DNA from 3 places in the Paenibacillus donghaensis genome. Region 2 is predicted to be linked to each of the others. Evidence: riboswitches for the same ligand, from Rfam matches in the RefSeq annotation. Region 2 holds a riboswitch; each other region holds the start of a gene.

Region 1 (7,935 bases), 1.4 Mb from region 2:
ACCGTCGTCATTGTAAAAAATGATACCGGAAGTTATACGGTAAGCCCGGTTTCCTGGGACCCGGTGAAAGAGGAGGCTTATCGGCAACCTGGATTTTTTTCGATCCACGGTACAGTAGAAGGAAGTCCCTTGAAGGCTTTAGTCACCATTCAAGTGGTGGATAAGGCTCAGGAAACAGGCGATCACGTCAAGCGGCTACAGGAATTTCAGGGTCAAAAGGTAAGCTTGGAAAGTAAAAGTGAATTTGGAGCGGCTATGCACCGTTTTCTGCAGTTTGTGCGGTCGATGGATGATGACCAGATGCTGTATAATTTCAGAGCGGCGGCCACCGGGGATACTAAAGGGGCACAGCCAATGACGGGATGGGACGCTCCGGAATGCAATCTGAAGGGACATACCACTGGACATTATCTTTCTTCACTGGCTCTTGCTTATAATGCCACGGGAGATTCCGTGCTGCTGGGCAAAATTCAATACATGGTTACAGAATTGGGCAAATGTCAGACAGCCCTGTCTGAACAGGCGGGCTATGGCCAGGGTTTCCTGAGCGCGTATTCGGAAGAACAGTTTAATCTGCTGGAGCAGTACACCACTTATCCGGATATATGGGCTCCTTACTATACGCTACACAAGATTATGGCCGGTCTGCTGGATTGTTACGAATTGGCGGACCAGAGCGAAGCTTTGGATATATGCGATAAACTGGGCCATTGGCTCCACAACCGACTAAGCCGGCTTCCAAGAGAGCAGTTGCATAAAATGTGGTCACTTTATATTGCCGGGGAATTTGGGGGTATGAATGAGGTATTGGCTAAGTTATATGCGATCACCGGCAATGAACATTATTTGATGACAGCGAAATATTTTGACAATGAGAAGCTGTTCCTTCCGATGAAGGAGAATATAGACACTCTGGGAAATATGCATGCCAACCAGCACATTCCACAGGTGATTGGAGCCTTGAAGCTGTTTGAGGTTGCGGGGGACAAGGCTTATTTCAATATCGCAGAGAACTTCTGGACGATGGTGACACAAAGTCATAGTTATTCCATCGGAGGCACCGGAGAGACGGAAATGTTCAGAGAGCCGGACGCCATTGCCGGCTTTCTCACCGATAAAACGGCGGAAACCTGTGCGAGCTATAATATGTTGAAGTTGACCAAGGAGCTTTTTCAGTTTAATCCGCGCAAAACGTATATGGACTATTATGAGAAGGCGCTTTATAACCATATTCTTGCCTCAGAGAATAGCCGAAAAGCGGAGGGTGGCAGCACCTACTTTATGCCACTGGCGCCCGGATCTATCAAGAAATTCGATACGCATGAAAATACCTGCTGTCATGGAACCGGTCTGGAAAATCATTTTAAATACCAGGAAGCCATCTATTTTCATGATGAAGACAGACTGTATGTGAACTTGTATATTCCCTCTCGACTGGATTGGAGCGAGCAGGGACTCAGCCTGGTGCAGAACCGGGACCGGGACGGCTTGGAGACGGTCCACTTTTATATCGAGGGCGGTCCCGAGACGACCCTTATGTTCAGAATTCCCGATTGGGTATCAGGGCCCGTTCAAGTAAAGATTAACGGAGAGCCTTGCCGCGATCTGGAGTATGAACACGGATATTTAAAGCTGCGTAAAGTATGGAAAAAGGATGAAATCGAGCTGATGCTGCCCTGCTCTTTGAGATTGGTTGGCGTCTCCGATGACCACACCCTTAAAAGTCTCGCTTATGGACCGTATGTCCTGGCGGCAATAAGCGGGGAACAGGATTATCTCTCCTGGAGCTACAGTGAACAAGAACTTCTGGAACAAGTCATTCAACAAAAGGACAACCCTTTGACGTTTATTCTGGATGTTGTCGAGTTTGTTCCCCTGTATCTAATTCAAGATGAACGTTATCATGTGTACTTCAAACTTGCCCGCTGATTATATTTGTTTGACAAAAGAACCCAATGCATGTAGCTTATAACTAAATAAATAAGATACCCACTAGGGGAGCCTGAATAGGCTGAGACGGGAAAAGTGCATTTCCGGACCCTTGAACCTGATCTGGATTATACCAGCGTAGGAAAGTGGAGTCGGACTTTTTTGAGCATAGCTATTATTTGCTGTTCTTTAATCAAGCCGCTCCATTGTGGAGCGGCTTTTTGCTGCGCATTCTTATTTATAACCATTCCATTAGGAGGAAATAGAATGCCAAGTACAACAAATGAGGGTAATGTGAATCTGTCTGCTTTTCCGGGAAGCCAGAAGGTCTATGTGGAGGGCTCGCGGCCGGATATTCGGGTTCCGATGCGTGAAATCAGTCTGAGCAGAACCACAGGAATGGCCGGAGAAGAAGACAATGCGCCGCTTCGAGTCTACGATACAAGCGGTGCTTATACTGATAGCGAGGCTTATAGCGATATCCGTCAAGGCTTATCGCCACACCGCTTGTGCTGGATTATGGATCGCGGCGATGCAGAAGCCTATGAGGGAAGAGTGATCAGACCGGAGGATAACGGCGGTATCGCTGCCAGCAAGTCACCGGTAGAAGTATTTCCATGTACTGGACGCCAACCGTTAAAAGCAAGGGAAGGACGTAATGTCAGCCAGCTGCATTACGCACGTCAAGGCATCATTACAGCAGAGATGGAATATATTGCGATTCGCGAGAACGTAACACCGGAATTCGTCAGGGCTGAGGTAGCCAGCGGACGTGCGATTATTCCGGCGAATATTAATCATCCCGAAAGCGAGCCGATGATTATCGGGCGCAATTTCCTGGTGAAGATTAACGCTAATATCGGCAATTCGGCCGTCTCCTCCTCGATTGAGGAGGAGGTTGAGAAGATGAGATGGGCAACTCGGTGGGGCGCGGATAATATTATGGATCTTTCCACCGGCAATCATATTCATACCACCCGGGAATGGATTATCCGCAATTCCCCCGTGCCTATTGGTACGGTGCCGATTTATCAGGCGCTTGAGAAAGTAAACGGAAAAGCGGAGAACCTGACGTGGGAGATTTACCGTGACACGCTTATTGAACAGGCAGAGCAAGGGGTGGACTATTTTACCATTCATGCCGGAGTGCTGCTTCGCTATATCCCGTTAACGGCGGAACGAATGACAGGAATTGTGTCCCGGGGGGGTTCGATTATGGCGGCATGGTGCCTTGCACATCATCAGGAGAACTTTCTGTATACCCATTTCGAGGATATCTGCGAGATTATGAAAAGATATGATGTGGCTTTCTCCCTGGGTGATGGCCTGCGGCCGGGTTCGATTGCCGATGCCAATGACGAGGCGCAGTTTGCTGAGCTGGAGACTCTGGGGGAGCTGACGGCGCTGGCTTGGAAGCATGATGTGCAGGTGATGGTGGAAGGCCCGGGGCATGTACCGATGCATCTGATCAAGGAGAACATGGATAAGCAGCTGGAACTGTGCCATGGCGCCCCTTTTTATACATTGGGTCCTCTGACTACTGATATTGCACCTGGTTATGATCACATCACCTCAGCCATCGGGGCAGCCATGATCGCTTCCTTCGGAACGGCGATGCTGTGTTATGTTACGCCGAAGGAGCATCTGGGTTTGCCGAATCGGGAGGATGTGCGCGAAGGTGTCATTACCTACAAAATAGCCGCCCACGCTGCCGACCTGTCCAAAGGGCATCAAGGCGCACAGGATCGCGATAACGCGTTGTCCAAGGCCCGTTTCGAGTTTCGCTGGCGGGATCAATTCCATCTGGCGCTCGATCCGGAGCGGGCATTGGAATATCACGATGAGACGCTCCCGGCGGAAGGAGCCAAGACGGCGCACTTCTGTTCCATGTGCGGACCCAAGTTCTGCAGCATGCGCATTTCGCATGGGATTCGGGATACGGCGCGGCAGCAGGAGGTTGAGGGAACCGGGCAAGACCCGGAGGAGTTGGCGATTGCCGATGGAATGAGGGAGAAAGCGGCGGAGTTCAAAGATGGCGGCGGACTGATTTATAAGTAACCTCATTATTATAAGTAGGGAACGGGTAGCGGGCCAGGGAGGTGTCCTCAGACAATTCCCTTGGCCCGTTCTTTCATTACTCTCATCATTCGTGAGGCAACCGAAGCTGGCGGTGCAATAGAGGGGGTATTCGTATGTATGAGGGCTGGACGGAGCTTGCGACCCTGCGTTTTGCGTACATAGTAGGTAAGCTTGCCGCTGTAGATTTTATTGGCGTTTAGAGATAGGGCAAAGTCCTCCGGTGTTACGAAGCAGGCCGGCTTGTTCACATGGTGGACTTCAATTTCTTCAAATACGGAAGCTACAAAATGGGAACAAAAATAAGCGTCCTCACGGTTGATTTTGATGTTCAGCAGCACGCCGATCAGCCCAAGCAGATGATATTTGTAACGTTCCTGATTCTGCATCATGCCCATAACGTGGTTATGCATTGTATCATATTGCTCGCTGGATACCCGCAGCTGATAAATGGAACAATCTGCATTACTGTAGAAGGGGTCATTGAAATCTTCCCGGATGAACCCGGCGATAAACGGATTATGGGCTTTTTTTCTGCCGAAGCTGTATACTTCACAAAGTTCACTGTCAAAAGCAATCGATGCATGATTCAGCTCGGCTTTGGTAAACCATCTGATCATTCCGCTGAAAGCAGTGCCTGTTCCAGTGAGCACAATATAAATATCCTTGTTAGAAGTCATGTTCATTCGCAGTCCTTTCTTATAAAGGTATGAGACGATTCGTTGTCCTCATGTGTCTTTGGTACCTCCATCTTACTGTATAATCCAGCTTTGTAAAACAAACTTTAGTCGCATTGAAACCTAGACTTTAGCCTAAGTAGTTTCTGGTCTCACAGCTGTTGCTGTTTCTACGTATATTCATCCGGTAAAGTTGCACAACCTAAGCTGTCCGAAAGCGGGGTTTCTAAAAACAATTGGAAATGCTTCTGCACTAATGATACAATAAGAGTCAAAATGACATTCTTGAGATTTATGAGGAGGATTCTATTAATGAATGAACAACAGCAAGCGATCCATAAGGATGAGAATTCCACAGTGGACAACCTCGCAATCACAACAATCCGTACCTTGGCTATTGACGCTATTGAGAAAGCGAATTCAGGACACCCGGGAATGCCGATGGGCTCCGCTCCTATGGGATATCAGCTGTTTGCCAAAACAATGAAACACAACCCGCTGCACCCTACATGGGTTAACCGTGACCGTTTCGTGCTCTCCGCAGGCCATGGCTCCATGCTGCTCTACAGCCTGCTGCACCTTAGCGGCTATGATCTGCCTATGGAGGAATTGAAGCAATTCCGCCAATGGGGAAGCCTTACACCAGGTCATCCGGAGTTCGGACATACAGCAGGCGTCGATGCTACTACAGGCCCGCTGGGTCAGGGGATCGGGATGGCTGTCGGCATGGCAATGGCTGAAGCTCAGCTGGCTGCCACTTACAATAAAGAAGAACATAATGTAATTGATCATTATACATTTGCCATTTGCGGCGATGGAGACCTGATGGAAGGTATCTCTTCCGAATCCGCTTCCCTGGCAGGGCATCTGAAACTGGGCAAGCTGATTGTTATGTACGATTCCAATGATATTTCACTGGACGGCAAGCTGAACCTTTCGTTCTCCGAGAATGTTGCGAAACGTTTCGAAGCTTACGGCTGGCAGGTGCTGCGTGTGGAGGACGGCAATGATCTTCCAGCACTGGGCAAAGCGATCGGAGAAGCACAAGCTGATAGCGGCAAACCGACACTGATCGAAGTGAAGACAGTAATCGGCTACGGCAGTCCAAATAAACAAGGCAAGGGTGGACACGGTGGTACACACGGATCCCCGCTGGGTGCCGATGAAGCCAAGCTGACCAAAGACTTCTACAAATGGGTATATGAAGAGAACTTCCATGTGCCTGACGAGGTCCGCGCCCGTTTTGAAGAAGTGAAAGAGCAGGGAATTGCCGCCAACAAAACTTGGGACGAGCAGTTCGCCGCTTACAAAAAAGCTTATCCGGAGCTGGCTGCGCAACTGGAAACAGCGATTAACGGCGACCTTCCTGAAGGCTGGGATGCTCAGCTTCCTGTCTACACTACAGAAGACAAAGCCGTGTCCACGCGTGTAGCCTCAGGCAATGCGCTTAATGGTCTGGCTGCAGGCATTCCACAGCTGGTAGGCGGCTCTGCCGACCTGGAAAGCTCCACCATGACTCATCTGAAGGGACTGCCGGTATATACTTCGGAATCTTATGACGGCCGTAATATTTATTTCGGCGTTCGTGAATTCGGCATGGCGGCAGCGATGAACGGGATTGCACTGCACAGCGGCCTGAAAGTGTTCGGCGGCACATTCTTCGTGTTCACCGATTATCTGCGTCCGGCGGTTCGTCTGGCATCGATCATGAAGCTGCCAGTAACCTATGTGCTCACTCATGACAGTATTGCTGTAGGTGAAGACGGTCCTACCCATGAGCCTATCGAGCAGCTGGCTTCCCTGCGGATCATCCCGGGCCTGACTGTGATTCGTCCGGCTGATGGCAATGAAACATCCGCTGCCTGGGCTTATGCGCTGGAGAACAAAGCCAACCCGGTAGCTCTGGTGCTTACCCGCCAGAATCTGCCGATCCTTGCAGGCACCGTCGAAGGTTCGCGCGAGAACATCAAACGCGGTGGTTATGTTGTATCTGAAGCGAAGAACGGCAAACCGCAGGCTCAGCTGATTGCTACTGGTTCTGAAGTACAGCTGGCTGTGAAGGCACAAGCCGCTCTGGCAGAAGAAGGCGTTGATGTTCGCGTAATCAGCCTGCCAAGCTGGGATCTGTTCGAGAAGCAGGATAAAGCTTACCGTGATTCCGTGATTCTGCCGGAAGTCAAAGCCCGCCTTGCTATTGAAATGGCTCAGACCTTTGGTTGGGAACGTTACACCGGCGATCAGGGCGATATTCTGGGCATTACTACCTTCGGCGCTTCCGCACCGGGAGATACTGTAATCAAAGAATATGGCTTCACCGTAGAGAATGTTGTGAGCCGTGTGAAAGCACTGCTATAATAGACGGAAGTACGAGACAAAGGGGAGAACACTAATGGATCAGTTCACAAATGCGACAGTTCTGAAAGCAGCTAATATTTATCACGGGGGACAAGTGACCAGCCGTACACTTGTACTGGAAGACGGCACGAAGGTTACCCTCGGGATTATGCTCCCTGGAGTATATGAATTTGGAACGGAAGGTCCGGAGACGATGGAAATTCTGTCCGGCCATCTCAAAGTGCTGCTTCCCGGCACAGAGGTGTGGCAGGAGATTAACGGTAAAGAAACATTCCATGTACCCGGCAACTCCAAGTTTGCGCTTGAAGTGTTCGAGCTAACTGATTATTGCTGTTCTTACCCGGTGGTTGGTTAAAGAATCGATCCCACCCAAACCAAACCTCGATCCCACCCAAACCAAACTCTTCGATCCCACCCAAACCCTCCCTTCCAAGGGAGGGCCCCAAAGGGCTGCGCCCTCTGGACTCCCGCAAGCTTGGCGAATGAGTCTGGCGGTACTGTGATTAGGAGGGTGGGTGCGAAGAGCGCTTATCCCTGCGGGACCGCTTGGACGTCGCTGGGTTGGCCTGCGATCCCTGACGGGATACACGGCCGGGGGAAGGTCAAAAGCGAGCTGTTCCTGCGGAATGCGCAAGAGCCTAGGTCAAGGGCGAGCTGTTCCTGCGGAATGCGCAAGAGCCTAGGTCAAGGGCGAGCTGTTCCTGCGGAATGCGCAAGAGCCTAAGGTCAAGGGCGAGCTGTTCCTGCGGAATGCGCAAGAGCCTAGGTCAAGGGCGGGCTGTTCCTGCGGAATGCGCAAGAGCCTAAAGGCGAAGTGTAAATTTTATTTCCTAAACACCAAAAAAGTCCTGCGAATTCGCAGGACTTTTTTGGTCTGTTCGCTTGTGCTGAATTCATT
Region 2 (7,935 bases):
GGGTGCTTTTGCCACAGCCGGAAGGGCCGACGATGGAGACGAACTCCTGCTGCTCTACCCGCAGTGAGACATCGTTCAGCACTTTGGTTACGCGGCGCCGCTGCGAGAAGGCCTTGGATATACCTTTCACTTCAAGGGCAGGCGAACCGGCAGCGGGATTAGACTGTTCTGTTGAGTATGACAAGAGGATACACCTTCCTTCCTATGAATTGCGGCGCGGTTTCCAGCGTACCAGCCATCGCTCCAGCAAGGCGATCAGGCCAAACAGCACGAGGCTGAGCAGTACAATAACCGTAATCGCCACGAACATCCGGTCTGTGCGGTAAGCGGACTTCTGCAGCAGCATATAATAACCGATCCCTTTGTCCGCGCCGATCCATTCGGCGACCACGGCGCCCATAACGGCGTAGGACGCCGATATCTTGATCCCGGAGAACATGCTTGGCAGGGAGTGGGGCAGCTCCAGCTTGGTGAAGATCTGCCACTTGCTGGCCCCGGCCATCTTCATGTAATTCATCATGACCCGGTCGCTCTGGGCAAGTCCGCCCATAGCCGCGACGGCAACCGGGAAGAAGCAGACGAGCGTAATCAGCACAATCTTGGGCAGCAGGCCGAAGCCGAACCAGATGACAAGCAGCGGGCCAAGCGCAATGGAAGGTACGTTCTGGCTTAGAATCAGCAGCGGATAGAACGCACGCCGTGCCCAGGGCAGCAGATGCAGCAGCAAGGCGACAAGCAGGCCGACGCCGGTTCCGATCGGGAATCCGATCAGAGTCAGACGCAGCGTAGCCAGCGTGTGATCCCACAGACCTGCCGCATTGCCGGTAGCTTCACGAAGAATGGCTCCCGGACTGGGCAGAATCCACTGCTCGACCTGAAACCAGCTTACTGCCAGCTGCCACACGGCCAAAAAGAAGATGACCGCCACAAAGGGCGGCCATATCAGCTTCCAATACGATCTCACGGCCGGTATTTCTCCGTCAGCTTGTCCATGCTGATGCCAGTCGGATTATGGGCGATCTTGATCTGCGAAATCACGCTGGGGCTGCCGGATTCAATCAGAGCCTCGTGCATTTGGCGTACCACTTCAAGCAGCTCGGTGAGCTCGCCTTCCATCGTGGTTTCCAGTGGATTGACCTGGTGTTTGACGCCCGATTTCTGAATAACCTCAATCGCTGTATCCACATAGGGGATGGAATCCTCGCCGTTTGGCGTCTTCGGAATGACCTGAATACTGAGCAGTGTGTTTGCCATAATTATCAATCCTCTCTGAGTGTGGGAATGTTACTTGCCTTCCGGCAGAAAATCATTCGTAAACGTACTTGTAGCGTCCAGAGGCTTATCCAGCAGCTTCAGACCATACATCCAGTCGGCGTAATTCTGCCAGACCTCGGCCTTCTGCTCGCCCCAACGCGGCGCATCGTCCTGGTATTTCGGGCTCAGCCATTTCTGGCTGGCGAGCACCAGCTCGGCGTCCAAGTCCGGCACAGCCTTGCTGAGCAGCGCGGCAGCTTCCTCCGGCTGGTCAATCGCATATTGATAGCCTTTGGAGGTAGCCTTCAGGAATGCCTTCACCAGCTCCGGATTCTCGGCAATCTGCTTCTCGCTGGTGGTCAGCACCGGAGTATAGTAATCCAGCTGCGGCGCATAATCCTTCAGGTAGAGCATATCGACCGGCTCACCGCGCAGCTCGGCTTCAATCCCGGTCCAGGCGTAGAAGATCCAGGCGAAGTCAATATCACGCTTCACGGCGGTGAAGTAGTCAGCTTCGCCGATATTGATCAGCTTCACCTTCTTGACGTCGCCGCCTTCCGGGTCCATGATCGCCTTCATGGCCGCTTCTTCGGCAGGGGAACCCCAGCCGCCATAGGTTTTGCCTTCGAAGTCCTTGGGAGACTTGATATTGCGGTCCTGCGGTGCGGCAAATCCTGAAGTATTATGCTGAATGATGGCGGCAATCGAGACCAGCGGCACGCCCTGAAGGCGGGCGAGGGTCAGACTCTCCTGGGCGCCGATGCCGAAAGCGGCTTCGCCCGAGGTCACCATGGTGTCTGCGCCTGCCGCGCCCGGCTGCACAATCTCTACATCCAATCCTTCTTCCGCGTAGTATCCCAGCTCTTTGGCTGCATAGAGGCCGGTGTGATTCGTGTTGGGCGTCCAGTCCAGAGCAATCTTGACCGGTGTCAGCTCCTTCGGCGCTTCTGTAGCCGCAGCGCCTGATTCAGGGCTGGCTTCCGGTGCGGCGCTCCCGGTTGGGCTGGCCGAATTCCCGTTATTACTGCCGCATCCCGCAATGGCGATGACCAGCAGACAGGCTAGGCATAACAGTAATGATTTTTTGACTCCCATCTGTTTCTTCTCTCCTTTAGTATTACCCATATAAACCCTATTCGCATATTTCCGCAATCGTTCTAGTGACTGTCCACCGGACGGAAGTTTTGCAGTGAAACTGAGTTTCTGCCGATACAAAAAGCGCCCCGGATCTCCGGGGCGCTGGTTTAGCGCATGAATAGTAAAGGTCAGAGGACCAGAACTAAATGGCGATTCCTACGCTGGCATTATCCAGATCAGGTGTAAGGGTCAGTATCTCTACGGGATACAATCTCAGCCGGCCAATTCCAGCACCCCTGGTTCTATGGGTTATCGGGTATTCTGCGTTCTTACGCTGTATTATAGCCGCCAGCCACCGGCTTGTCCAGCAGATTGGCCTAATTTAAATCACCCTCAAATTCCCGGCGAGTTTTGTCGAAGTGTTCCCATCCAGATTATACTCGGTCAGGAGCGTGAGGGGCATGCGCTGGCCGAATTCTCTGCGATGAACAATGAATTGATCAGTATGCACCGGCTGCTGGCTAAGAGCAATGCAGAGCTGCAGGCGCTCAAAGAAGAGGCGGAGCGGGCTAACAAGGCCAAAAGTCTGTTTCTGGCTATGGTCAGCCATGAGATCAGAACGCCAATGAACGGGATTATTGGAATGGCAGAACTGTTGGAGGCTTCCGAGGCTACCTCTGAGCAGCGGCAGCTGGTGGAGGTGATTCAGGAATCGACACAATATTTGCTGCGGAAGATTAATAATCTGCTGGATGTCTCCAAGATTGAAGCCGGCAAGATGAGGCTGGAGCAAACGCCTGTCCAGATCGGTACGTTGCTGGAGCATGTGCAGCAGCTTCTGTTACCCTCTGTCCGGAAGCAGGGCAATGCTTTGTACTGCCGGGTAGATGGGCAAATTGAGACCGAACTGAAGGGAGATGCCACGAAGATCCAGCAGGTATTGATTAATCTGCTCGGTAATGCAATTAAATTCACACGTGACGGCACGGTAGAGCTCAGGGTAAGACTTATAGAGGATCAACCCGCAAGTCAGCGGCTCCGTTTTGAAGTCATGGATACGGGAATTGGTATTTCCGTCGAGGCCACCCAGGGACTGTTCAAGCCCTACTCGCAGATTCAGTACGAGTCGGACAGTACTTCGGAAGGGACGGGTCTAGGCTTGTCCATCTGCAAGACGATGGTGGAGTTGATGGGTGGTCAGATCACGGTAGACAGCGAGTTGGGGCAAGGCTCATGCTTCTGGTTCGAATTGTTGCTGGAGAAGGTATCTGCGGCTGAGAGAAATCTGCAGGAGACGGAGAATAACGTTTCTGCAGCGGAATACAGCCCCCTGCCGATACTGATTGCGGAAGATCATCACCTGAATAGCGCGCTGCTCCAGCTGCAGCTGCAGAAGCTGGGAATTACCGATATTCACATTGTACGCAGTGGTCTGGAGGCTGTGGAGGCTTGGCGGCAGGGGACTTACGGTCTGATACTGATGGATAGCCGGCTGCCGGGACTGAACGGTCCCGAAGCTGCTGAGAGAATCCGCTTGCTGGAACAGTCCGAAGGACGGCTCCGGGTGCCAATCATTGCGGTTACAGGTGACGGTTCTTCCGCAGATGAGGAAAGTTCCCGGCGGGCCGGAATGGACGGCTGGGCGCTAAAGCCGGTGGGACTGGACAAGCTTAAACAGCTGCTGGATCAATGTTTCAAGAGCAAGCCGCGCGCTCCTGTCCTGTATGAAGAGACCCTTAGCGGCATCCTTGAACTGGATGAAGACGGGGAGCAGGGGCTGCTGCGCATGTTGCTGGAGATGTTCAAGACCGATACCCTGGCAAGAATCACCGCACTGGAGGAAGCCATCGGCAACATGGATGCTCTTGCCAGCGAGGGCACTGCCCATAGCATCAAGTCAGGCAGTCTGGGCATCGGGGCACAATATTTGGCGTCCTTGTGTGAACGGATTGAGCATGCCGCCAGAGCCGGTGATCTGGCTGCGGCGGCAGCGGTTCTGCCCCAGCTTGCCCCGGCTCATGAGGAAGCCTGCAAGGAGCTGGATAAGCTGGTTTGAACGATGGGATCATAAGCTGTACTCCCTCTCAGTCGTGATATTTGAATTTCCTGCGCCGTCGGTTCTTGACTCCCGTCCACAGCTCCCTAACCGTCAGCACCAGGCTGACCATAATCCCGCTGAAGGTCAGGAATAAGGCCAAGTATTCAAACGGCGAATATTCCAGCAGTTTGCTCCAGTCAATCGGACTCTTCAGGTCCTCGATCACCTGGTTCATGCCATAGATTCCGCTTACCACGGTAAATACGGTTAGGATCATCAGCAGTGTATCCCTGCGTTTGGCCTGGTATTTGTCTTGGTATTGGAACAGGTCGTTCAAGGTCTGCTTCACTTCTCCGAAGAGGGCGTCATTTCCGTACACTTTACGCAACTGGAAGAAGATCTCCCGTCCCTGCGACTGGGAGATCAGCTCCAGGAAATAGAATTTGGCCGAGAACTTATTGATCGAGAAGATCAGATTCTCAATTTCATCTACATCATGGTTGATGCGCAGCCGGGAATGTATATTGGCCAGCTTGAGCAGTACGATTTTGTGGAAAAGGCTTAGCAGCAGCCCGTAATAATATTCACCGTACATTTGATTGGCCAGCTTGACCGCGATCTGTGGTTCGGCTTGGCTGAGGCAGCAGAAGGTCTGCTCATTGGTCATGTAATAGGTATCCGGTCCCCAGCGGCTGTAGCAGTGCTCCTGACAATATTGCTCAATATATTCAGGGTCGCTGGCACTTGTATAAGGATCGCCTCTCAGATTCAGGCCGTCCAGTTGGGAAGCACGGTAGCGCAGCTCGCTGCTGATTGCTTCCCTATCCTCCTGCGGCTTGAACCCGTAGAAGGCCTGAACCTGCATTCTTTCATCCACAAAAAAAGGCAGCGTCTCAAAGTATGCCCCGTTCAGCTCTGCCTGGTCCATATAATCCTCCAGACCGCTTGCCAGATGTTTGAAGACGAAGTCTTCAATCTGATCAAAGCTCTGTTCTCCAAAGTTGATTCTAGTATACTCATCCTGAGTCGAAGTATCCTGCAGCGTGCGGAAACGATCGGCGAATTCAACGGCGACGCTGAACGGCAGTTCCTCCTCTTCAAGCTGCACCCGGATTGTCAGAAAGGCAAGCTGGAATGGCAAAACAAACACATCTGTCGAGAGTACCCGGAAGCGGACGGTTTGGTGTGCCATCGTCAGGGTACATTCCAGGTCGTTGACTATGGAGAAGCGGCGGAAGGAGTCTTCATCCTTCTCGCGCGGAAACAGTACATGGGCCGCAAACGGGAGGTAGGTCCGTTCCATCTTTTCGTGGGATACACAATATCCCTTTCCGTAATAAGCATCCTCCAGCGTTGTGTTATCCAGAAAAAACCTTGTAAACCCATTGCCTTCGAGCTTGCGGATCAGCTCATGGGTCTCTTCCTGCTTCACGGAGAAGGGGAAGATAAACTGCAGGAGTGCGGTGTGCAGTTGCGGTTCGGAGGAAAGCTCACTCATTTCACTTCATCCACCTTTATCCTGACGATTGAATACTACATTAATTACCCTATTCCCTCTGTGCCAACACTTAGCTGCGGATCATAAGTTTGTGGAGTTGTCCCGGATTCAATACGGTACTGACGGGCACACTATAATTAGTACAGCCTATTTGATCTAGAGAGGAGTTCATTCGTCAATGGATAACAAACAGCTGGAGCAAACAATCATTAAGGCGCTGGATGACAACAAGTTCGGTTCCTTCGGTACCATTGAAGCCGGGAACAAACCAAAGGTTCGGTATATGGCAGTCTTTCATGACGGACTAAATATATATCTGGCAACCAATCGCAAGACCCATAAGGTAGAAGAGCTGAAGGATAATCCGAACGCCTTCCTGCTGCTTGGCTATGAAGCCGGCGGAGGCAAGAATGTGCTGGAAATCGAGGCTACGGTGGACATCACCAAGGATGAAACCCTGCGTTCCAAGCTATGGAACAAGGAGCTGGAGAAATGGTTCAAAGGCCCGGATGACCCGGATTATGTCATTCTGGAGCTGACGCCAACACGGATTGAATATGAAGGCAAAGATCATAAACACGAGGTTTGGGAACCTGCAGGAGCGGCCTCTGGCAAATAAAGAGCGATGAATCTGGAAGCAGACAACCTTATTCAGAAAAAGTCAGCCGGGCCCATGGGGCCGCGGCCGGCTTTTTTTTGGGCTGGACAGCCGACTCGTCTCTACTTGAACATACAGATGTTTCTAGCAGCTATAACTCTAGTGAAACATGATATAATAACTTAACATTTGATCTGATATCCCCGGGTGCGGCCATGAGCTTTGGCTTCCCGGGGATTTTTGGAAGGCAGGCCAGGAGATAACGGATACATAAGGAGAGAGGAACAGGCATGAGCATTACACTGTTATATGTAGAGGATGATCAGGACATTGGACAGGTGGTATCCGGTGATTTGCGGGACCGGAATTATACTGTCCGCTGGCTGCAGAGCGGAGAACGAGCGCTGGAGGAGGCAGAGGGAGTGCAGCTGGTGATACTGGACGTGATGCTGCCGGGACTCGACGGATTTACGGTCGGGCAGCGGCTGAAGCGGGCTTATCCCCAGCTGCCTATTCTGATGCTCTCGGCAAGATCGTCCATTGATGACAAGCTGCAGGGCTTGGAGTTTGCAGACGACTATTTGACGAAGCCCTTCCATCCGGATGAGCTGGCTGCGCGGATTGAAGTGCTGCTCAGACGGGCGGGAACGGGTGTTACACAGGCGCTGGCGCTCAAGCATCTCATGGTCCATGAAGGGGATAACCGGATTATCAGGGTGGACACAGGGGAAGAGATTATGCTTACCGGCAAGCAGTTTCAGATCTTCACGTATCTGCTGCGCCATCTCGGACAGATTATGACCAAAGAGCAGATCTACGAATCCGTCTGGGGTGAGGCTTATATGGAGGGAGACAAGACGCTGATGGTACATATCCGTTATTTGCGCGAGAAGCTGGAGCTTGATCCTGCGGTACCGGAGATTATTGAAACCGTCCGGGGCATCGGCTACCGGATCAGGGCATGAGCAAGGGACGTTTGATGAGCAAGATAAGCAGTTCTCTCTTGTCCCGGTACGCCATTATTGTTATAGGAGCCTTGTTGTTTATCCCGGTGGTGTTTCCCTTAACGATGCTTGGCGCAATCCTGTTCGCCAATATGAACGACAAGGAGCAGGTCGCTGAAGTCACGCCTTATGATAATATATCGAGGCTGGAGAAGATATGGCATCTGGAAGCTCTGCAGCTGGAGGGAGCGGACGCTGATGAAATTGATCAACGGCTTATTGAACTAAGCGCCGAATACAGCCGGGCCAGCCTGTTCTGGGTAGATGAAGCGGGCACAACCCGCTTAACTGTCGGCAACGATTCGCCTGGCAGCAGTATGCCCATTCCCAGTCACTGGGATGCCGCTGAAGCGATTTCTTTTATGAAAAGCAGTATGAATCGCGACCCATTGGCAATTATGGCCTTTATCGGAGACCGGGCTGATGCCGGGCAAGGGTTTATGGCGATGCAGATTCCTTCAGCTAT
Region 3 (7,935 bases), 3.4 Mb from region 2:
TAGATCGGCCTTGCTTATCCGTTCCACATCAATTCCCACACTCTCGGTCGATACGGCCACAGCTGCCCAGGACCCGGAATGGGAACGGTTGAAATGAAGCCTATTCTGTCCCATAAGATGGGGTTTCCCATACGCATTCTGACCGAATTCAATCTCCCTGTTCCTGATGCCCAGTGTCCGGCAGATGCACAGCCTGGAGAGGATGTCCGCCATCAACACATTCAGCGCGTCCTCCCGCCTCATCAACCGCCTGATCTTCTGCTGCTTCGCGGCAGACAGCGCTGACATCAACTGCAGCACGGTCGGCTCCGCCACATCAGCCGGTATTTCAACACAACAGACTCCAGTGTCCTCCCCGTTCCACATCTTCACACCCACACAACCTCTCCCGCCATTGTACTAATACTTGTCTTGCAACCTAACCAGGATACTTGGCTAAACAACGTTCAGCAGAATCCAAGGAGCAGTCAGCAGTTGATAGCCAGCTGTTAGCGTCCACCATCCACCTTCGCTACCCTCATCACCGCTCAGTCTGCCTGAGAAACTGCAGCGCACGCGGGTTCTTCGTCTCTATCAGCACCTCCTGAGGGGTACCCTGCACCAGAATCACACCTTCATCCATCAGAATTACCCAGTCTGCCACGTCGGCGGCGAATTTCATCTCATGGGTCACAATAATCATCGTCATGCCTTCCGCAGCCAGCTGGCGGATCACCTTAAGCACTTCACCCACCAGCTCGGGGTCGAGCGCCGAGGTTGGTTCATCGAACAGCAGCACCTCCGGCTCCACCGCCATAGCCCGGGCAATGGCCACCCGCTGCTGCTGTCCGCCGGATAGCTGGTGCGGATATGAATCCGCTTTGTCAGCCAGGCCCACCTTGGCCAGCAATTGAAGTCCACGCTTACGCGCTTCATCTCTAGACCGCTTCTGAACGGTAACCTGTCCTTCCATTATATTACCAATCGCCGTCATATGCGGGAATAAATTATAGGATTGAAACACCATTCCCGTATGCTGGCGAACAGCCTGAAGTGCTTTACGGGGAATGGTAACCAGCCCGTTGAAATGAATCACGGTATCTCCGAGGGCCAGAGTGCCCTGGTCAGGAATCTCCAGCAGGTTGAAGCAGCGCAGCAGTGTGGTTTTGCCGGAACCGGAGGGGCCGATAATGACCAGCACCTTGCCGTCTTCAAGCTTAAGGTCAATCCCCTTCAATACCTGCAGCGTGCCGAAGGATTTATGCAAATCAGCGATTTCAATCAAATGTATCTCTCCTTTAACCTGCAGAATAACGGCCCAGACGTTTCTCCAGATAGATCTGCAGCACGGACAGTACCGAACAGAACATCAGATAGAACACCCCGGCCTCACAGTACACCAGCAGCGGTTCGTAGGTGGTGGCGGAAATCTGCTGCGCGGTTTTGAACATTTCCACATAGGTAATCGTTGCCGCCAGTGAGGTATCCTTTACCAGACTAATGAACGAGTTGGACAGCGGGGGTACCGAGACACGTGCGGCCTGCGGCAGAATAATCCGGCGCAGCGCCTGCGACCGGGTCATGCCGACTGAGAAAGCGGCCTCCCACTGGCCTTTGGGGATCGACAGAATGGCGGCACGCACAATTTCCGATGAATAAGCGCCCACACTAAGTGTAAATCCAATGGTTGCGGCAAGAAATGGATCAAGCACAATGCCCAATGTCGGCAAGCCGTAAAAAATAATAAACAGCTGCACCAAAAGCGGCGTTCCACGGATGATCCACACATAGAAGCGGGCAATCAGCTTGGGAAACGTCCAAGGGGCCAGCCGCACAAGCGCCGTCCATACCGCCAGCAGCAGGCCCAGCACAAAAGATACCAGCGTCAGGGGAAGGGTAAAAGCCACCCCGGCTTTCAGCAGTGGCAGCAGCGAGTCTATTACAATCTGCAGTTTGCGCTCATCCATCGTTATGACATCCTTCGCAGGCCTCTAGTCCGCAGCGGAAACCTGGCCCTAAATTATTTGGAAACATCGGCTCCGAAATATTTCTCGGAAATAGTAAGGTAGGTGCCGTCATTTTTCATATCGGAAATCGCAGCACTGACAGCCTGAACCAGCTCATCTTGTCCCTTCAGGAAGGCTGCCGCACTTTGTGAACCTCCTTCTATTTCATCCACCACCTTGATCTTCACATCCGGCTTCTGCTTCTTCAAATCCAGGTAAGACAAACCGTCATTCACCGTTGCATCGATCCGTCCCGAAATCAGCAGGTCAATAGCCTGGTTGAAACCATCCACTGCCACGATTTCCGCACCATTTTCACTTGCTATTTTGGATAAGTTGCTGGTTAAAGATTGCCCGGACTTCTTCCCCTTAAGATCAGCGAAGCTCGTAATCTCCTCATTATTCTCACCGACAATCAGCACTGCCTTGGAAACGATATAGGGCTCGGAGAAGTCATATTTAACCTTGCGCTCATCCGTAACCGATACTTCATTAAAAATCACATCAAAACGCTTAGCATCCATCCCGGCAAATAATCCGTCCCATTGGGTTTCAAAATATTCCGGCTCCACCCCCAGGCGTTTCGCTACTTCTGTGGCAATCTCAACGTCAAAGCCGGTCAGCTTACCGTCCGTATCGTGATAGGTGAATGGCGCGTAGGTGCCCTCGGTGCCGATCCGCAGCTTGCCCCTGGATTTGACGGCTTGCAGACTGTCGTCTGCTGCAGCTGGAGGTGCCGCGGTTGCAGCAGAACCTGGTTTGGGTGCTGCCGTAGGTTCAGCCGCCGAATTATCGGCTGTATTATTCCCGCAGCCCGACACGGCCAAAGCCAGCAGGAAGAGCAGACTCAACTTACGCATTACAGGTATTTTCATTCCAAATTCCCCTTTCTTAATGACTGAGCTATAGCTTGCCCGGAAAATGCAATAATTTCTCCTCACCCCAGTCGCGCTGTCATCGCAAAAAAACTCCCTGCACATACGCTGCTGCTGCACATGTGCAGGGAGTTCTCTTTCCCCTATCCTGCTATATTCGTGAACGGTCTGCGCCGCCCTCATTGATATTCATTGCCACAGCTTTCCAGGTTGTGCTATATTAATAACCGATTGTAATTTCATAGTGTCCTGTTTATTCACTAGGGGAGTCGCCTGACTGAGATGGAGCTTGATGCTCCGGACCCTTGGAACCTGATCTGGATTATACCAGCGGAGGGAAGTGGAGCAGAATGTTCATAGATTTGCATGGCAATGGCAGATGCAGCGTGGATGATTTGGCCCATTTATTCCTCCGGGAACTAGATGGGTCTTTCTTGTTTTTATGGAAAGGAATGAAATTCAAGCTACTAAGGAGGGGCTGCGTATTACGGAGTTATTATCAATTCAGCATCTGGCCTACAGCTTTCCCGGACCTGTCCGCACTCCGGTATTCTCCAATCTCTCCATGAAGGTGCGGCGCGGAGAATTCATCTCCGTGGTCGGTGCGAGCGGCTGCGGCAAAAGCACTTTGTTCCGCATGATTGCCGGACTGCTGGAGCCAGGCAGCGGCGAGATCAGACTCGCTCTGGATGGCGGAACGCCGGGGCCGCAGCGGCTGGGCAAGGTCGCCTATATGCCGCAGCAGGATCTGCTGCTGCCCTGGCGCACGGCGCTGGACAATTGCCTGCTGCCACTCACCTTAAGCCGCCGGAACAACAAACAGGAAGACGCCGCCCGGGTAAGCGAAATGCTGCGCCAATTCGGACTAGCCGGCTATGAAGCCGCCTACCCGCGCGAGCTGTCCGGCGGCATGCGCCAGCGCGTGGCCTTCATCCGCACCCTTGTAACCGGCAGTGAACTCATGCTGCTGGATGAACCCTTCGGTGCGTTGGACGCCTTGACCAAAAGAGAGCTGCACCGCTGGCTGCTGGACCTGTGGGGGAGCCTGAACAAGACGGTTCTATTCATCACCCACGACCTGGAGGAGGCGCTGCTGCTCAGCGACCGGATTTATCTGATGGCTGCTGGTCCAGAGAAGGACCTGGAAGAGCTGACTGTGGAGCTGCCAAGACCGAGAACACACACGATGAACTATGAGCCACGATTCATTGAATTGCGTGCGCAGCTGGAGCGGAGGTTGTATGAGAGCAAAATCATATAAAGGGCTGCTGCAGAAATACGGGCCGTTCACACTGCTGGCCACGGTGGTGCTGGCGGTTTGGGAGCTAGTGGTCCGGCTGGGCGCTGTCCCGGAGTTCATCCTGCCTGCCCCTTCCTCCATTGGAGCGGCCCTGCTGGAACACCGGAAGCTGCTGATTGGCGTGCATCTGCTCGCCACCTTGCAGGAGGTGCTTACCGGGTTCCTGCTGTCAATCCTATGCGGTACCCTGCTGGGCACGGGAATGTTTATGTTCCGGCCGCTGGAGAAAGCCCTCTATCCTTTTCTAATCATCAGCCAGACGATTCCATTGATTGCCTTGTCGCCGATCTTCATTATGTGGTTCGGCTATACGCTGTGGAGCAAGGTGGCGGTGGTCTTCCTGACCGCGTTCTTCCCGGTGGTGGTCAGCACCTACGACGGCCTCCGCTCAAGCGGCAAAGGCTACAGTGACCTGCTGCTGACGATGGGCGCGAGCCGCTGGCAGGTGCTGGCGAAGACCCAGGCCCCTCTGGCACTGCCTGCCTTCTTCTCCGGCCTTAAGTTGTCGGTTGTATATTGTGTCATTGGGGCGACAATTGGCGAATGGCTGGGCGGCCGTGAGGGTCTGGGCTACTTCAGCCGCCGGATGGCGGGCAATTTACAGAGCGCCGAGATGTTTGCGGCGGTGATTCTGCTGTCGGTCATGGGCATCCTGCTGTTTCTCGCTGTCGCTTGGATTGAAGTAGTTATTTTAAGAAGAAACGGCTCTGCCGTCCTCTGAGGGAGATGGCATCCGTTTCTGCGAAAACAGGAGGATTCCAAACATGAGTCATACCCGTACTAAAAGCAATCTTAGTAAAACTATATTGTTATTCCTGAGCCTGATGCTGATCCTTAGCAGTTGCGGAAGCAACAGCGGAAGCGATAACGCAGCAGCCACAGGTACTCCTGCAGCAGCCAATACACCTGCAGCGGAGAGCGAACCCCACAAGCTGTCGATCATGCTGGACTGGTATCCGAATGCCGTACATTCCTTCTTGTATGCCGCCGAGCAGCAGGGTTATTTCGCCGATGCTGGTCTGGACGTAGAAATCCAGATGCCTGCGGACAGCAATGATGCGCTGAAGCTGGTAGCGGCAGGTAAGGTGGATCTGGCGCTCAGCTACCAGCCCCAGGTGCTGATGGCGCGCGGCGAGCAGATCCCGGTCAAATCGATTGCGGCCCTTGTCAGACATCCGCTGAACCATCTGATGGTGCCACAGGATGGCGCTGTCAAGACACCGAAGGATCTGGCAGGCGGAACGGTCGGCTATTCCTCCATCCCGCTCTATGAAGCGATGATCCGTACGATGGTGGCAAATGATGGCGGAGACCCGGCATCCCTGCAGCTCACCGATATAGGCTTCGATCTGATCCCGGCGATTGCTACCGGCAGAACGGACGCCATTATGGGCGGATTCATTAACCACGAGCAGCTGATTCTGGAAAAAGAAGGCCATCCGGTCCTCTCTCTCGATCCGACTGATTATGGCGTTCCTGACTACTATGAGCTGGTGCTGGTCAGCAGCGAGCAAGGGCTGCAGGATTCGCAGGGCTATTTCAGCCAGTTTATCCAGGCGGCCACCAAAGGCCAGCAGTTTGTGCAGGAGCATCCCAAGGAGGCAATAGCATGGCTGCTGGAGCAAGAGGATGCTACTTCTCCGCTTGATCCGGAGATCGAGCAGAAGAGCCTGCAGATTCTGCTGCCCCTGATGGACGCGGGCAATGAAGCCTTCGGCTATCAGGACCCGGCCGTCTGGGAGCAGGTGCATGAGTGGCTTGCTGACAATAAGCTGCTGAATGCCGAGATTAATGCCAAGGATGCTTTTGTTAATCTGCAATAGATTTCCGTTCATATCAGAATCCGAATCGTCCAGGGGGAATAGTTATGAGTTATCTGTCCAAAGTCCGTGAGAGCAATCCGCTTATTCACAACATTACCAATATTGTAGTGGCCGGCTTCACCGCGAATGGCCTGCTCGCACTTGGCGCCTCGCCGTTTATGGCCGATGCCAGCGAAGAGGTGGCCGATATTGCGGCGATGTCAGCGGCAGTTGTACTGAATATCGGCACGCTTAATGATGCGGCGATCCGTTCCATGCTGCTGGCCGGACAATCAGCCAACCAGCATGGTGTGCCGCTGGTGCTCGATCCCGTCGGTGCCGGGGCTACGGCATTCCGCACGGAAGTCACGCACCGGCTGGTAAGCGAGCTTAAGATTACGGCGCTGCGCGGCAATGTAGCCGAGGTCGCTCATGTGATTGGCGAGAGCTGGTCGATCAAGGGGGTAGATGCCGGAGCGGGCGAAGGCGATGTCCCTCTACTTGCCGTAAGAGCGGCACGCAAGCTGGGCTGCGCCGTCATCATCACCGGCAAGGAAGACATCATTACTGACGGCAGCACTACCTATGTCGCCGGCAACGGCCACTCCATCCTGACTCAGGTGACCGGTACAGGCTGTCTGCTCAGCGCAGTGCTGGGCGCCTTCCTGGCAGTCAGCGGTGGAGCATGGCTGGAAGCGGCTACGGAAGCCCTCTCCTTCTATGGCGTTGCCGCCGAGATCGCCGCAGAACGGACTGCAGGCCAGGGTCCGGGCAGCTTCCAGATCGAATTCCTGAATCAGCTTGCTCTGGTCACTCCAGAACAATACCAAGCCAGATCCAGAGTTAGCCAGCTTCATTAATCCACACCTGACGTTACAAGGAGGACAACATGGATGAGCATCAACAAAGTATTAACCATCGCCGGCTCCGACAGCGGCGGCGGAGCCGGTATTCAGGCTGATCTGAAGACCTTTCAGGAGCTCGGCGTCTATGGCATGTCCGCACTCACCGCTATCACTGCGCAGAATACGCTGGGGGTACAGGGGGTATATCCGCTGTCCCTGGAAGCCATCGCCCAGCAGCTGGATTCCATCGGCGAGGATCTGCAGCCGGATGCCATCAAGACCGGCATGCTGTTCAGCGCCGAGATTATCCGCTGTGTCGCACAGAAGGTGCGGCAGTACGGCTGGCGCAAGCTGGTGATTGACCCGGTGATGGTTGCCAAAGGCGGGGCCGCACTGCTGCTGAGCGAAGCTGTAGAGTCGCTGATCAGCGAGCTGATTCCGCTGGCTTGGGTTACCACCCCCAATATACCCGAAGCCGAACTTCTCACCGGCTTTACGATTGTAAGTCTGTCAGACCGCGAGAACGCAGCCCGGGTCATTCATCAGATGGGTTCGCGTTATGTGGTGCTCAAGGGCGGGCATGATACCGGAACTACAGAAGCTGTGGACCTGCTCTATGATGGCGAACAGTTCAGCTATCTTACGAGCAGACGAATCGATACGCTGCATACTCACGGTACTGGCTGCACCTATTCGGCGGCGCTGGCCGCGGAGTTGTCCAAAGGTCGTACAGTCCAGGAGGCCGCAGCTACGGCCAAGGCGTTCATCCAGGCCGCGATTGAAGATGGGCTTGAACTAGGCGGAGGCCATGGACCGACGAATCATTTTGCCTATCAGAACCGGATGCGGGGTGAGCGTAATGGAGCGTATTAGCAGCAGTGTGATCCGGCAGCAGCTGAAGCTGTATTTCATTATGGGCAGCGGCAACTGCAGCCAAACCCCGGCCGAGGTGCTCCGCGCAGCGATTGCCGGCGGCATTACGATGTTCCAGTTCCGCGAGAAAGGACCCGCCGCCCTAACCGGTGCCGCCTGTATGGAGCTGGCCCGAAGCCTGCAGCAGATCTGCCGGAGCCATGGCATCCCGTTCATCGTCAACGACGATATCGGCCTAGCCGTAACGCTGGATGC

Evidence for each region. A riboswitch is a leader RNA that binds a small molecule or an ion and turns the genes downstream of it on or off. The one in region 2 is predicted to bind thiamine pyrophosphate.
Region 1: another riboswitch for thiamine pyrophosphate. It lies ahead of thiC (phosphomethylpyrimidine synthase ThiC); the one in region 2 lies ahead of B9T62_RS33955 (ABC transporter substrate-binding protein).
Region 3: another riboswitch for thiamine pyrophosphate. It lies ahead of B9T62_RS10140 (ABC transporter ATP-binding protein); the one in region 2 lies ahead of B9T62_RS33955 (ABC transporter substrate-binding protein).

The regions. Positions count from the first base shown of each region.
Region 1 is NZ_CP021780.1:320,304-328,238, forward strand. Features, by position in the region: gene B9T62_RS01185 (beta-L-arabinofuranosidase domain-containing protein) at 1-1,929, shown strand, start outside; TPP riboswitch at 1,985-2,091, shown strand; gene thiC (phosphomethylpyrimidine synthase ThiC) at 2,197-3,987, shown strand; gene B9T62_RS01195 (hypothetical protein) at 4,035-4,691, opposite strand; gene tkt (transketolase) at 4,995-7,037, shown strand; gene ppnP (pyrimidine/purine nucleoside phosphorylase) at 7,072-7,392, shown strand.
Region 2 is NZ_CP021780.1:7,495,578-7,503,512, forward strand. Features, by position in the region: gene B9T62_RS33940 (ABC transporter ATP-binding protein) at 1-184, opposite strand, end outside; gene B9T62_RS33945 (ABC transporter permease) at 203-964, opposite strand; gene B9T62_RS33950 (thiamine-binding protein) at 961-1,254, opposite strand; gene B9T62_RS33955 (ABC transporter substrate-binding protein) at 1,285-2,349, opposite strand; TPP riboswitch at 2,528-2,639, opposite strand; gene B9T62_RS33960 (ATP-binding protein) at 2,636-4,387, shown strand; gene B9T62_RS33965 (hypothetical protein) at 4,416-5,867, opposite strand; gene B9T62_RS33970 (pyridoxamine 5'-phosphate oxidase family protein) at 6,046-6,486, shown strand; gene B9T62_RS33975 (response regulator transcription factor) at 6,756-7,430, shown strand; gene B9T62_RS33980 (sensor histidine kinase) at 7,445-7,935, shown strand, end outside.
Region 3 is NZ_CP021780.1:2,348,661-2,356,595, reverse strand. Features, by position in the region: gene B9T62_RS10160 (4'-phosphopantetheinyl transferase family protein) at 1-378, opposite strand, end outside; gene B9T62_RS10155 (amino acid ABC transporter ATP-binding protein) at 521-1,264, opposite strand; gene B9T62_RS10150 (amino acid ABC transporter permease) at 1,278-1,946, opposite strand; gene B9T62_RS10145 (amino acid ABC transporter substrate-binding protein) at 2,000-2,845, opposite strand; TPP riboswitch at 3,113-3,216, shown strand; gene B9T62_RS10140 (ABC transporter ATP-binding protein) at 3,303-4,121, shown strand; gene B9T62_RS10135 (ABC transporter permease) at 4,102-4,881, shown strand; gene B9T62_RS10130 (ABC transporter substrate-binding protein) at 4,925-5,983, shown strand; gene thiM (hydroxyethylthiazole kinase) at 6,028-6,822, shown strand; gene thiD (bifunctional hydroxymethylpyrimidine kinase/phosphomethylpyrimidine kinase) at 6,856-7,680, shown strand; gene thiE (thiamine phosphate synthase) at 7,667-7,935, shown strand, end outside.